DNA from 2 places in the Leisingera sp. NJS204 genome. Region 1 is predicted to be linked to the other one. Evidence: riboswitches for the same ligand, from Rfam matches in the RefSeq annotation. Region 1 holds a riboswitch; the other holds the start of a gene.
The links. A riboswitch is a leader RNA that binds a small molecule or an ion and turns the genes downstream of it on or off. The one in region 1 is predicted to bind cobalamin.

Region 1 (7,116 bases):
CCAGCATCGTTGCCTTGATTGCCTATTGTCAGATTTCTGCCGGTGCAGTGTTTTGATGGTTGTGCGCTTGGGCGCCTGATGGGCCTGCTAGGAGTTTGGGAGAGAGGAGGCCGGCGTTCCGACCTCCTCTGCCGGTTATCTTACCGCAGTCACGGTCAGCTTACCTTTGACCCTTTCGGCAACGAACTCGATACTGCCGCCTGCCTGCATCTGCTCCAGCATTGCCGCGTGAGCCACACGGAACACCATGGTCATTGCGGGCATCTCCAGATCAACCAGTTCTTCATGCTTGATTGTGACCTTGCCGGATTTGGCGTCGATTTTCTTGACCGTTCCGGCCGTGAAGGTGCCGCCGCCGCCTTCGAGCACCGCGACCGGCCCATGCATGCCGGACTCATAATGGCCGGGGATCAGGCAAGCGAACTCGAATGTGCCGAGATTGGAGAAGGTCCAGATAATTTCTCCTGTTGCACCCGCGTCCAGACGCACCGAATTCGGGTCGTCATGTTCCATGTCCATTTTGGCCATGAGCTCTTTGTGGTGGACATTTCGCTCGGCCGTATCCAGCACGAATTCATGCTCCAGCTCGCCGGCGTTGGTGATCACGAACTTGATGGTTTCGCCCTTGGTAAAGGAAAAACCGGAGGGTTCGAAAATCATCTCACCGTCGTCGGTTTCCTTCATGGTGACAGCGATTTCGCGGTCTGCATGGGCTGCCTCTCCGGGCTTGCCGACCTCCATTTCGTCATGATGGCCGCCGCCGTGGGTGCCGGCGGCAAAGGCCGGTGCAGCGGCTAGAGCGCCAAGAATGGCTGCCGATAGAATCTTGTTCATATCTGTCTCCTCGTCAGGTTTGGTTGGGGTCCAATGGCTGGTCAGCCCTTGGCGGTGGGTTTTGGGGTAATGCGGGTTTGCGCGTTATCGGCGCGTGCAAAGTCGGGCAGTTCACCGGTCCATTCATAGGCCTGGGTGCCGGGAGGGTTTTCGTACCAGCCAGGATCGCTGTAGTCGTTTGCTTCAATGCCTTCGCGCACCTTCACGACCGAGAACATGCCGCCCATCTCGAGCGGGCCATCGGTCCCCAGCCGGCCATCATAGGTACGGTGTTGTCGGGCAGCGGCATCGACATCTCGCCCATGTCGGCCATGCCGGCGGTTCCCATCGGCATGTATTCGGGCTGAAGGTTGCGGATCTGGCCGGTCAACTTGCGCTTGTCGGTGCCGATGAAGGTCGGCACGTCGTGGCCCATCGCGTTCATCGTGTGGTGCGACTTGTGGCAGTGGATCGCCCAGTCGCCCGGATGCACCGCGTCAAACTCATAGGCGCGCATGGCGCCGACGGGGATGTCAATCGACACCTCGGGCCAGCGGGCGCTTTCGGGAACCCAACCGCCATCGGTGCAGGTGACCTCGAAGTCGTAGCCGTGCATGTGGATCGGGTGGTTGGTCATCGTCAGGTTGCCGGTGCGCACCCGCACCCGGTCGCCCTGGTTGACTACCAACGGGTCAATATCCGGGAAAATCCGGCTGTTCCAGGTCCACAAGTTGAAGTCCGTCATCTCCATCACCCGCGGCACATAAGAGCCTGGATCGATGTCGAAGGCATTGAGCATGATCAGGAAATCCCGATCCACTGGCATGAAGGCCGGATCCTTGGGGTGCACGATGAACATGCCCATCATGCCCATGGCCATCTGTACCATCTCGTCGGCATGCGGATGGTACATGAACGTGCCGGATTTGGTCAGGTCGAACTCGTAGACAAAGGTTTTGCCCGGCGGGATGCCCGGATGGCTGAGACCGCCGACCCCGTCCATGCCTGACGGCAGGATCAACCCGTGCCAATGTACCGAAGTATGCTCCGGCAGTTTGTTGGTCACGAAGATGCGGACCCGGTCGCCCTCCACTGCTTCGATGGTGGGACCGGTGGACTGGCCGTTGTAGCCCCACAGATGCGCGGTCATGCCTTCGGCCAGCTCGCGCTCGACCGGTTCCGCCACCAGGTGAAACTCCTTCACCCCGTTGTTCATCCGGAACGGCAGGGTCCAGCCGTTCAGCGTGACTACCGGGTTGTAGTCCGGCCCAACAGAGGGAGGTAACGGTGGCTGAGTGGCCGCAGTGTCCATGCTGGCGGCTTCGGGCAGGCCCATGTTCGAGGTCTTGCCCCACGCTTGACCAGAAACCAGCGCAGCACCCGCAGCGCCGGCTCCAAGCAATTGACGTCGATTCATCATTTCATTCGTTCCTTTCAATGGCCTGCGCCGCCGCCACCGGCAATCTCTCCACCGCCGCCTTGGGGGGCCGAGCCAGCGCCTCCGCCTCCGCCGTAGATCGCGGCACCTACATTCGCCTGCGCCAACCAGAAGTCACGTTTGGCATTGGCAGCCTCCAGCGAGCTCGCCAGCTTTTCGCGAACGTCGGTCAGCAGTTCGAAGGTATTGGTGATCATGCCGTTGTAGCTGAGCAGCCCTTCCTCCTCGATAGACCTGCGTAGCGGCACCAGCACGTCACGATAGTGACGGGCGATTTCGTAAGAGGAGTGGTAGGCTAGTTCTGCGCTGCGGGCTTCGGAACGGACATTCACCGCCCGTTCAGCCAAGGCATTGGCCGCTTGCATATAAGACAGCTCCGCCTTGCGCATCCGCGCCTTGCCGGTGTCAAATACCGGGATGGCAAACTCCAGCTCCAATTGTGGAAGGGTCTCGGTGTTGGTCACTCCGTCCTCGCGCTCGCGCTCCGCCTCAAAGCCTGCAATCAGTTCCAGATCCGTCACCAGCCGGGTCCGGTCCGTCAGTCCAAAGGCCCGGGCCTGCGCCTCAAGTCCAAGCTTGGCGACCTGCAAATCCACCCGGTTCTTCAGAGCTGCCTGCTCGATGGAGGACACTTTGGGCAAAGACTTTGGCAAGGATGGCAGAGCATCGGGCACGTAGTAGTTGGCATCGCTGCCCCACAGGCCCATCAGCCGCGTCAGCTCTTCCTTGGCGAGCTTTGCTTCCAGACGGGCTCTGGCGACTTGGCCTGCCAGTTCGGCATTGAAGGCAAATTCCCGCGCCTGCCCCGCCTTGTTCAGCGCGCCGGTCCTGCCTAGCTGGCTCGCCAGCTCTGCCCCTGCTGCCGCAGTCTCGCTGGCCTGTCGCAGATAACTCAGCCGTTCAAAGGCCGCCACGGCAGTGATCCAGGCCTGCCGGGTCTGCCCGGCCAGCGCCAAGGTATCGTTCACCGCGTTCAGCTGGGCCTGCTGGAACTGGGCCTCGGCCACAGCGATGCGCTGCTTGCGCGTCTTCACGTCCAGCAGGTTCACGGCGATGGTGGATTCCAGCGCCCGGTACAGGCCCAGTTCAGGCGCCCCGATCCCCAACAGGCCGATCGACACCACCGGGTTCTCCGGCGTCATCTGCTGCCAGGCCTCCGCCGCCGACAGCCCGACTGCAGCATAAGATGCCTGCAATCCTTTGTTGTTCAAAAGCGCCGCTTGCACCGCTGTGTCGGCGGAGATCGTCTTGCCCTGCACGAGGCTGCGGACTTCCTTGGCCAAAGCCTCGTTTTCCGCCTGTGTTTGCGCAAAGGCCGTGCGTTTGCCGATGACCGCCGAAGTCTGACTGGCCACTTCCTGAAATCCGGCCTGCGGGCTGGTGTACTTCTCCGGTACAGCGGCCGAGCAGGCAGCAAGTACCACGGGCGACGCCAGCACGGCGCGCCAAACTCTGATCCTCATCAGTGGTCCTCCTGCTGCTGATCATTGACGCCACGCCAGGAAACCGGGCCGCTGGGTTCTTGGCGTTCATAGCCCGAGAGGGGAGACTGATAATTCAGGGTACGGTAAGGGCCGGATTGCGCAGCAACCCTTTGCAACGCTGCGGTATCGGGCAGCGCTGCTGGATCAGCGGCACACGCCCCCAGCAGCAGGGCGCATGCCCCGGCCAGAAAAGGAGATTTCATCTGTTTTTCCTGAGAATAATCTGTAGTGGTTCTGCGCTTAGGCACAGAACGGCTTTAATTACCGCTTCTGCGGGTCAGATTTTCAGGATCTAGGAGGACGCAGGACCTTCACACGATCCTGAGACGGCAGCTGCGCGGAAGCCATCACCCAACGGACAGGCTGCTGAACAAAAGCGGCATCAGGCTGCAAAGAAAGTATTGCAAGGGCCATACAGGCGCCCGCGCAGCAGTTTCCGGCATCAGCGGTGTATTGCGCAGTGTCTTGACCATCGTTTTCGGCAATATGGGAAGCCTTATGCGTTACGCCGGCCACAAAGGAGGCAGTATGGCTTTGTCCGTCGTGCGACATCGCTGCATTGCTATGATGGCCCGCGACAGAATGCGCAGCGGATGGCAACGAAAATCCCAACACAAGAACTACCGCAAAAGCAGCGGCGACCCTGATCAGCCGGAAGATACGTGCCAGAAACATCATGCGGGTATTGCACAGCACCGGAGCAGTCCGCGTCAAGATGGCAATGATGTATTCAGCGCACGAATTTGAGCATTTCAGAAGCGTTTTCCTCGAAGTTCCCTGTCGGATCGTATGCGACTACAACGCGAAGCAAACCTTCCTGCGCAGGAGGGCTAAGTCTGATAAGACTTATCGAAAGTGACGATTCGTTGGCTGAACAGTTCGGCAGAGTGGTCAAGCCTGTGGCTGCTGAAACGCCTGCTTCGGTGATCCTGCAAGCTTAGGAAGATTGTCAGCGATACCCGGCGCAGGCCGGTTTCGGGCAACTCCCGCATAGGCTCAGTTGTCGCCAGGACCGTGGTCGGTTTGCCCTTTGCTTCTGATAAATCCAAGAGAGATCGAGATAATGATCCGAAGTGTGAACGCTTGAAGCTGCCGCCATTCGCTGCGTGCTGTTTGAACTGGTAGGGTGCGCAACGAAACCACCCGTCGCCGCGGCTGTTCAATCCTTGCTGCGGTTGCGAGGGAATGGGAAGGCAGTGTTTTCCACCCCTAAGACTGCTTTCAGAGGGCAACAGTTCTAACTCGCAGTGCGGATGATGTGGCCCGCTCGCGATACTTCGCAAAGCCTTGATTCTACGGTTTATCCGCCTCAGTGGTCCGCGCGGCGAAGTTTTGGACAAAAAGCATTCGAGCGACTTGCGTCAGCAAGCTGCCCCAAGCACATTTGCCTCAAAACTAACTATGGACTCTTTAGGAAATTCAGCGTCAAAATTGGTATTGAAGCCAAGCTTGCATGGTACCACGGGACGTAGGTTTCCAACGAAGATCGCTCGATTGAGGACCTGCCCGGCGCATGAGCCTGCCCACACTCACCTTATGCCGAACTTGCCGCGACGCAGACCCTGCCTTTTTTGGGCAGGTCGCCGCGGCTTTGGAGGCTTCGGGAGGAAAAGTAAGGCTGCAGCAGGTGGAATGTATGTCCGGTTGCAAGCGGCCGCAAACCCTAGCTATGCGGCAAAGCGGGAAGACCGCCTATCTATTCGGGGAAATCACCGCGGGTGACCTGCCGGACATCCTGACCTTCCTGCGGATGTATGAGGTTAGCCCGGATGGCAATTTTGCCGATGCCAGGCCGCTGGGCCGACTGCGGTTTAAGGTGATCGCCCGCATCCCTGCGGATCTGGACTGAACCGCTTGCTGCCGGCAGGACAAAGAGATCCAGCAGTTTTTTGCCGAGAAATTGGAAATTATCAGGGGTTCCTGCCTTCCGGTTTCCGCCCGTGCATGACGCTGACGTGTTTTAAATTGGCGGAATCATCCTTGACCGGACTCAGCCGCACGGGGCATTACCACATGATACGGTGTCTGATGGTGCCTAAGCACTGGGACTGAAACGGGAATGAGGACGGTGGACCAAATCGCGGCACCGAAGCCTCAACCGCCCCCGCGACTGTGAGCGGCGAGCGGCCTTCCAATATCCACTGGCCAAGGCCGGGAAGGAGGATGGCAGCAGCGACCCGCGAGTCAGGAGACCGGCCGTGTGGTAACGCAACTTGTACCGTCGGGTGTGACGGTAAGGAGGACTAAAAATGACGACCAAGACGCTTAAGGCTTCCGCCGCTGGCACCAGTGTTCTTCCGGCACTGTTTGCAGTGGTTCTGGGTTTCGGGATCATCACGCTGACCGGCCATGTTCAGGCATCTGCCCTGCACGACGCCGCGCATGATGTGCGCCACGCAACTGGCTTCCCCTGCCACTAAGGCCATGTTCAGTCGCATTCTGACCAGCGGCCTGTTCGCTGGCGCTGCAGCAGGGCTGATTACCGCCCTGCTGCAGCTCGTTTTCGTGCAGCCCGTGCTGCTGCACGCTGAGCTTTATGAATCAGGAGAGCTGGTGCATTTTGGTGCCGAAGCGGTGACGGCCCATCCCGACCTGCCCGGCATGTTTGCCGAACCGATGCGTGACGGGCTCAGCATCATCTTCACCATGCTGACCTACACCGGCTATGCGCTGGTGATGGCGGCGCTGATGTCGGTGGCTGAACGCCAGGGCCACGAGATCAACGCGCGCACCGGTATTCTATGGGGCCTGGCGGGTTTCATCACCTTCCACTTCGCGCCCGGCCTGACGCTGGCGCCGGAAGTTCCGGGCGTGGCCGCCGCCGATGTCGGTGCGCGTCAGATCTGGTGGGGGGCAACTGTGGCCGCCGCGGGCGTTGCCATGTGGCTGATTGCCTATGGCGGCAGCTTGGCGGGCTATACCGTCGCAGCCCTGCTGCTGCTGGCGCCGCATGTAATCGGCGCGCCTGAGCCCGAAAGCTTCACCGGCCCGGTTCCGACAGAGATCGGCGCCCTGTTTGCCGCCCGCGCCTTTGGCGTCGGCATGGCCGCCTGGGTGCTCTTGGGCAGCTTTGCCGGCTACTTCTGGCAAACCGAAGGCAAGCGCGCAGAAGCCGCCGCCTGATACTGGCCCAGCCTGATCCCCGCCGGGTTCGCCCGGCGGGGAAACTCTTTTCCGAGGATACCGATATGTCCCGCTCTCTTGCTCTTTTTGCCATAGGCCTGATCTTTGGCGGCGGTGCCGGCTTCGTGATCGCAGCCGGCAATGGCGTCACCTTCGATGGCCATGAGCATGGCAGCGCTGACCACTTCGGCGGCGGCCATGGTGAAATGACCGCCCATGACCATTCCCAAGCTGTCAGCCTAGCGGCAGGCCCCGATG
Region 2 (7,116 bases), on a different replicon from region 1:
CGGCGATGCGCTTGCCGAGCGCAGGGGGCGGTTCCGGCGCTGGCTGGACAGCTGGAAGTCGAAGTGACGAGAGGGGCCGCGGACCGGGCGGCTCTGAAACTTGCAAACGGATGCGCGGGCCTGAACGGGCCCGCTTTTTTTTATTCGATACGGTCGAGCACCCAATCCAGCGCCGGGGTGAAATCGCCAGCCGAAAGCGCCCCGCGTGGTGCCGCGGCGGCAGCAAAGGCGAAACCGTGTGTGTAATCCACCAGCAGGCAGAGAATGGTGCGGGCCTCTGCGCCAGATACGTCTGCGGCGGTGATTTCCGCCTCGATCAGCCGGGTCAGCCCGGTCAGGGAGGGGCCGATCAGGGCCGGGTTTTCCAGGATGCACTTTGCAAGCTCCGGATGCTTGGTCACCTGGGCGCAATAGCGTGTCATCAGGTCGCGCAGCCGCAGTTTGGGCGTTGCCGCTTCTGACGGGGTGTCTGAACCTGCAAACGCAATGGCGACGAGGGATGCAATCATCTCGTCCTTGGTTCCGGCGTGATGGGCAACGGCCATCGGGGTGACGCCAAGCGCCTTTGCCAGTGCTTTGAAGGTGAGGGCCTTGCTGCCGCCCTCATCGAGCAGCTGCAGGGCCGTTTTCAGCACATCATCCTTGCTGAGGGTCCGGCTGCCCCTGGGCGGGCGGCCCATGCGCGGGGGCATTGGTCAGGCTACCCGGAACGTGGTCTGGACCATGCCGGTGGGCAGGATGCGGGAGCTTGCCACCTGGAGGTCGATGTCCCGGTCCAGGCTGCCGAACAGCGGAATGCCGCTGCCGATCAGAATCGGGACCGTTGTGATGGTCAGATCGGCGATAAGCCCCTGGCGCAGGAAGGACTGCACCATCCGTCCGCCGTCGATATAGGCGCGGGTCCAGCCCTCTTCTTGCAGCTCCTGCATAAGGTCTGCGGGCGCGGCGGTGCTGAGGCGCACCTTGTCCTTCAGCTCCTCGGGAATGTCCTGTTCGGTCAGGCTGCTGCTGAGGACCACAACAGGTTTGCTGTAGGGCCATTGGCCGAACCCGAGCAGGGTGCGCAACGATCCGGTTCCCATGACCAGCCCGTCGACGCTGTCCATGAAGGCGGCAAAGCCGCCATCGTCATCTTCGGCAACAGGCTGTTTGTGCAGCCAATCCAGCGAATGGTCCTGGCGGGCCACAAAGCCGTCGAGGCTGGTGGCGATGAAGACGTGGCCGGTGGTCATCGGGTTCTCCTGTGCATGCGGTTAATTATACGGAATATAATTAACCGCATGCCGCGTTCCAAGGGGCTGACGCAAGATTCACTGCGTGCGAATCGATTCGGTGGGATCAGCCGCGGGTAACCGCATGAAAGATAAGCGCTTGCCGCAAACGGGCCGGCGGATGCCGGTTTGAGTTTCTGGACATCCCTGTCCCGCCCGGCGCGGCAAACCTGCATGTCTTATTCCGGTTTCGCCGGGTCGGTTTTGTTTCCGATGGCGGGAAATTTTTCAGGCAATACCGCAGATAGCAAGGTGCCGTCCTTCGGGGCGGAGAATTGGGAAGCTGGTGAAACTCCGGCACTGCCCCCGCAACGGTGACCCCGGGCAAGGCATGGCAAACAACCACTGAAGCCAAAGGCTTCGGGAAGGTGCCAGGCCCCGCCGCCAAAGCGGCCCCGGGACAGTCCGGAAACCAGCCTTGCCATGAAAACGTCAACCGCGGACGGCGGCGGGGCGGTTGCGGCGCGTGTCCGCAATCCCTTTGCCTATGCCTGCACCCAAGCCAACACGCCGCGGGGATGCGGCAGAGGAGAGAAGCAGATGCTTCACGACAGCGAAATTCTGGCCAAGCTGATGGCGCGGCAGAAAAACCATTCTCTGGAACAGGTGTTCTACACCGATCCGGGTGTTTTGGATCTGGACATGCGGCAGATCTTCTACCGCGAGTGGCTGTTTGCCATTCCCGCCTGCGAAGTGCCGAAAACGGGCAATTATGTGACCCATCAGGTGGGGTCGTATAACGTCATCATCGTGCGTGGCACTGATGGCGAAGTGCGTGCTTTCCACAACGCCTGCCGCCACCGCGGTTCGGTTGTGTGCAAGGCGAAAAAGGGCAATTCGCCCAAGCTGGTCTGCCCTTACCACCAGTGGACCTACGAGCTGGACGGCAAACTGCTGTGGGCGCGTGACATGGGGCCGGATTTCGATGCCTCCAAACACGGGCTGAAGCCGGTGCATTGCCGCGACCTGGCCGGGCTGATCTACATCTGCCTGGCGGATGAGGCGCCGGACTTCGATGCCTTCGCCGACGTCGCCCGCCCCTACCTGGAGCCGCATGATCTGGGCAATGCCAAGGTGGCCTTTGAAAGCTCGATCATCGAGAACGGCAACTGGAAGTTGGTCTGGGAGAACAACCGCGAGTGCTACCACTGCGGCGGCAACCACCCGTCGTTGTGCCGGACCTTCCCCGAGGACCCTTCGGTCACTGGGGTTGAGGGCGGCGAGACCCCGCCGCATCTGCAAAAGCACTTTGACCGGATTGAAGCGGCAGGCTGCCCGGCGCAGTTCAGCATGGATGCGCGCGGCCAGCACCGGCTGGCGCGGATGCCGCTGAATGAGGGCGCGGAAAGCTACACCATGGACGGCAAAGCGGCAGTGGCCAAGCCGCTGGGCCGGGTGCCCTTTGCGGATGCCGGCACGCTGCTGAAGTTCCACTATCCGACCACCTGGAACCACTTCCTGCCGGATCATTCCCTCGTGTTCCGGGTCACTCCGATCAGCCCGACCGAAACCGAAGTCACCACCAAATGGCTGGTGCACAAAGATGCGGTCGAGGGCCAGGATTACGACATCAAGCGCCTGACCGAGGTCTGGATGGCGACCAATGACGAGGATCGCATTGTGGTCGAAGACAACCAGCAAGGCATCAACTCCCCCGCCTATGAACCCGGTCCCTATTCCGAGGTGCAGGAAAGCGGCGTCATCCAGTTCTCCAACTGGTATGCTGAACACCTGACCCGTGCGCTGACCGGCCGCCATCTGATTGCGGCGGAGTAAGATCATGGGATTGCAGGCCAATTTTGAGACTCTGGACGAAACCCTGGCGTGGAAGGACGACGAGATGCTGGAATGCGTCTCGGTTGTTCCGGAAGCGCCGAACACCGCCACCTTCAGCTTCCGCGCGCCGTCGGGCGCGTGGTTCAAATACCAGCCGGGCCAGTTCCTGACGCTGGAGCTGCCGGTGCCGGAAGGGACAGTCTGGCGCACCTATACCATCAGCTCGTCGCCCTCGCGGCCCTTGTCGATCTCGGTCACGGTCAAGGCCCAGGGCGACAGCATCGGCACCCGCTGGATGCTGGACCATCTGCGCCCCGGCAGGGTCCTGCGCGCCTCCGGCCCGGCGGGGGTGTTCACCCTGCCAAAGCGCCCGAATGGCAAGTTTCTGTTCATCTCCGCAGGCTCGGGCATCACGCCCAGCCTGTCGATGACCCAGTATCTGTTCGACCGCGGCCAGTCGCCCGACATCTGCTTTATCAACTGCGCCAAACGCCCCAGCGAGATCATCGCCCGCCAGCAGCTGGAAAGCATGGCGTCGCGGCTGCCGGGGCTGAAGCTGAACCTGGTGGTGGAAGAGGACGACCCTTATCAGGTCTGGACCGGCTACCGCGGCCAGCTGAACCAGATCATGCTGGGCCTTATCGCGCAGGATTACCTGGAGCGCGAGGTCTATTGCTGCGGGCCGGAACCCTTCATGCAGGCGGTGCGCGACATGCTCAACGGCCTGGGCTTTGACATGGAGAACTACAACCAGGAGAGCTTTGGCGCGCCGGTTGAAACAGCCGCTGATGTGCCCGTGATCGACGATGTGGTGCCGGAGGAAACTGCTGCCGCCGAGATCAGCTTTGCGGCTTCCGGTGTTATGGCAACCTGCACCGAGACCGATACGGTGCTGGCGGTGGCCAAGGCCTCGGGTCTCAACATTCCGTCGGGCTGCACCTTCGGAATCTGCGGCACCTGCAAGGTCAAGAAAACCGCAGGCGAGGTGCATATGGTCCACAACGGCGGCATTTCAGAGGAAGACGTGGAGGCCGGTTTCATCCTGGCCTGCTGCTCCAACCCGATTGGCCGGGTTGAGGTCGATATCTGATGAAAACGGGCGCGCGCCGGATCTGGTGCGCGCCCTTGTTTTCGAGGCCTGATCAGGCTTCCAGTGCCAGCTTGTGCACATGGATTTCGTTGATCGGATGGCTCTCGGCGCCGATAACTCCGGGGCGGGCGTGGCGGTAGAGCGAGCGCCAGTAGGGCTGGATCACGGTGCCGTCGTCGCGCATGAACTGCTCGATCTTTTCCATGTGGCCGCGGCGGACATCGGCGTCGGCAATGGCCGAGGCAGCCTCCAGCATGGTATCGAACTCGGCGCTGGCAAGTCCGGTTTCATTCCAGGCCACCCCGGTTTTATAGGCCAGTGTCAGCACCTGCACCCCCAGCGGACGATGGCCCCAGTCGGTGGAGCTGAACGGGTATTTGTCCCAGTCGTTCCAGAAGGTGTTGCCGGGCAGAACCGTGCGTTTGACCTTGAGGCCTGCGTCGCGCATCTGTGCTGCCAGCGCATCGGTGGTATTGCGCCGCCAGTCGTCGTCGATTGAGTACAGCTCATGCTCGAAATCGAGCATCCCGGCCTCCTCCATCAGCGCGCGCGCGGCTTGCGGGTCGCGCACCGGGGCGCCGATATCGGCGTATTCCGGGTGGATCGGGCAGACGTGGTGGTTTTCCGCCAGGGTCCCGCGGCCGTCATAGCCAAGTTCCAGCAGCACCGCGTTGTCGCAGGCCAGCGCCAGGGCGCGGCGGACGCGGGCATCGGCATAGGGCTGCGCGCCATCGACCTCGGCGTCGCGGTTGGTGCGCAGCACCAGCGTGTTGGCCGAGATCGACTCGCTCACGTTCCAGCCGATGGAGGTGAAGATATCGACGTATTCCCCCACGGTTTCATAGACCATGTCGATTTCTTCGGCCTCGGCGGCTGACAGATGCGTGGAGCCGTCGGTGCCGAAATCAACAAACTCGATCCGGTCCAGATGGGCGCCTTCGCCCCACCATTCGTGGCCGGTGTTCTTTTCCAGTGCCACTTTGACGCCGACCTCGTATTCCACCAGTTTGTAGGGGCCGGTGCCGACCGGGTCGGCGCCCGGATCGCCCGACCAGCCGTCCGGCACAATGGCCGCGGGGTATTCGGTCACTGCCGGGATGATTGTGATGTCGGGGCGGGTGAGCTTCACCTTCAGCGTCAGATCGTCGACCACCTCCAGCGCGCCCTCGGCGGGGCCGTCGCCGGCCTCGTTCTGCAAGGAACCCATGCGGGCCGCCATTGAGTTGCCTTCCCATTTGCCATCGCACCAGCGGGCAAAGTTATAGGCCACGTCCTTGGCGGTCAGGGTGCCGCGGCCGTCGTTCCAGTTCACGCCGGGGCGGATGTGCAGCAGGTATTCGGTGGCATCCTCGTTGACCTCCCAGCTTTCCAGGAGGCGCGGCTCAAAGGTGCCGTCTGCGTTGTACTGCACCAGGTATTCCAGATAGCCGCGTACCAAGTTGCCAAGTTGCGGCCAGTTGAACAGCGGCGGATCAAGCAGCGCCCGTACCACCTGCTGGATGCGGATGGTGCCGCCCTCTTGGACATTGACCGCCGCCTGCACCGGCTGACTGAGGCCGATCATGCCATAGGCCGCGGATGCGGTTACACCCAGCGCGGTTGCGCGGGACAGGAACTCGCGGCGGTCCAGTTTGCCTTGGGCTGTTTCCTCCGCATGCATGCGCACTGCGGGGTGGAGGGTTTCCCTGTTGTAGTATTGGGTCATTTTGCTTCCTTTGTTGCTGTGTTCAGCGCCGGAAAAGATGCGGGCAGCATTGGAAAGGGTGTGAATGGCTGCCCCGCCCGCCAGCAGCCATCCGCCGGGGGCTTTATTCCGCCGGCTCCTGGATGATTGTGGTGGCGATCCCTGCCTGTTCGCGGCGGCCGTCGTTGTAGATCGCCTTGATCAGGGCTGCGCATTGCAGCACCATCACCACCGAGAAGGGCAGGGCGCCGATCACCATAGCGGTCTGGATCGCCTTCAATCCGCCGACCAGCAGCAGCGCCGTCACCACCGCGCCAAGCGCCACACCCCAGAAGATGATATGCGGGCGGGCCTTGGGGCCTTCGTCGCCGGCGGCGTTGATGGTGTTGACGATCAGCACCGCGCTGTCCGCCGTGGTCACCAGATAGGTCATCAGCAGGATCACGATCATCACCGACATCGCCCAGCCGACCCAGGGCGACAGCATGTATTGTACCATGGCAAAGATCTTGTCGCCATCAGGTGCCGAGGAGATCTGCCCGCTTGCGCCGCCGTTCAGTTCCAGATCAATTGCCGTGCCGCCGGCCCAGGTGAACCAGACAAAGCACATCAGCGACGGCACGATCATGGCGCCCAGCACAAATTCGCGGATGGTGCGGCCCTTGGAGATGCGGGCCAGGAACAGGCCGACAAAGGGCGCAAAGGCAATCCACCAGGCCCAGTAAAACACCGACCAGGCGCCCTGCCAGCCTTCCAGCTTTGTGGCTACGCTGTCCGGGCTGCCGTCGCCGGTCCAAACGCGGAACATCATATCCGGCAGTGCAATCAGGTAGTCCCACAGGCCGACAACCAGCGCCTGCAAGCCAAAGAAGGTGGAACCAAACAGCAGAAAAAAGCTGAGCAAGGCGATGCTCAGCACCATGTTGATGTTCGACAGCCACTTGATCCCCTTGCCGACACCCGACAGGGCCGAGGCAGTGGAGGCCGCCATAATCACCAGGATTGCAACAATCACACCGGCGGTATTGGCGGTGCCGGCCTCGTTGGTCAGCCCGTCAATGCCAATACGGGTGAGGCCGGAGACGAACTGTTCCACCCCGAAACCCAGGGTCTGCGCCACGCCAAGGATGGTGGCGACCACGGCGACGATATCCACCACATGGCCGATGGACCCGGACAGCCGGGCGCCGAACAGCGGTGTCAGCGACGAGCGCATGGTCAGCGGCAGCCCGCGGCGGTAGCTGAAGAACCCCAGCGCCAGCCCGGCAATTGCATAGCAGGCCCAGGCACCCAGC

Region 2: another riboswitch for cobalamin. It lies ahead of ETW24_RS16860 (aromatic ring-hydroxylating oxygenase subunit alpha); the one in region 1 lies ahead of ETW24_RS23700 (CbtB domain-containing protein).

Annotation. Positions count from the first base shown of each region.
Region 1 covers NZ_CP035423.1:13,531-20,646, reverse strand. Annotated here, with positions in the region: gene ETW24_RS23735 (ABC transporter ATP-binding protein) at 1-7, opposite strand, end outside; gene ETW24_RS23730 (copper-binding protein) at 136-834, opposite strand; partial or broken gene ETW24_RS23725 (multicopper oxidase family protein) at 876-2,233, opposite strand; gene ETW24_RS23720 (TolC family protein) at 2,248-3,714, opposite strand; gene ETW24_RS23715 (hypothetical protein) at 3,714-3,938, opposite strand; gene ETW24_RS23710 (hypothetical protein) at 4,021-4,413, opposite strand; gene ETW24_RS25140 (DUF1636 domain-containing protein) at 5,249-5,584, shown strand; cobalamin riboswitch at 5,748-5,950, shown strand; gene ETW24_RS23700 (CbtB domain-containing protein) at 5,985-6,155, shown strand; gene ETW24_RS23695 (CbtA family protein) at 6,160-6,858, shown strand; gene ETW24_RS23690 (hypothetical protein) at 6,924-7,116, shown strand, end outside.
Region 2 covers NZ_CP035417.1:3,467,770-3,474,885, reverse strand. Annotated here, with positions in the region: gene ETW24_RS16875 (DUF1523 family protein) at 1-67, shown strand, start outside; gene ETW24_RS16870 (TetR/AcrR family transcriptional regulator) at 141-692, opposite strand; gene ETW24_RS16865 (dihydrofolate reductase family protein) at 696-1,232, opposite strand; cobalamin riboswitch at 1,505-1,706, shown strand; gene ETW24_RS16860 (aromatic ring-hydroxylating oxygenase subunit alpha) at 1,812-3,047, shown strand; gene ETW24_RS16855 (hybrid-cluster NAD(P)-dependent oxidoreductase) at 3,052-4,137, shown strand; gene ETW24_RS16850 (ABC transporter substrate-binding protein) at 4,190-5,842, opposite strand; gene ETW24_RS16845 (BCCT family transporter) at 5,946-7,116, opposite strand, start outside.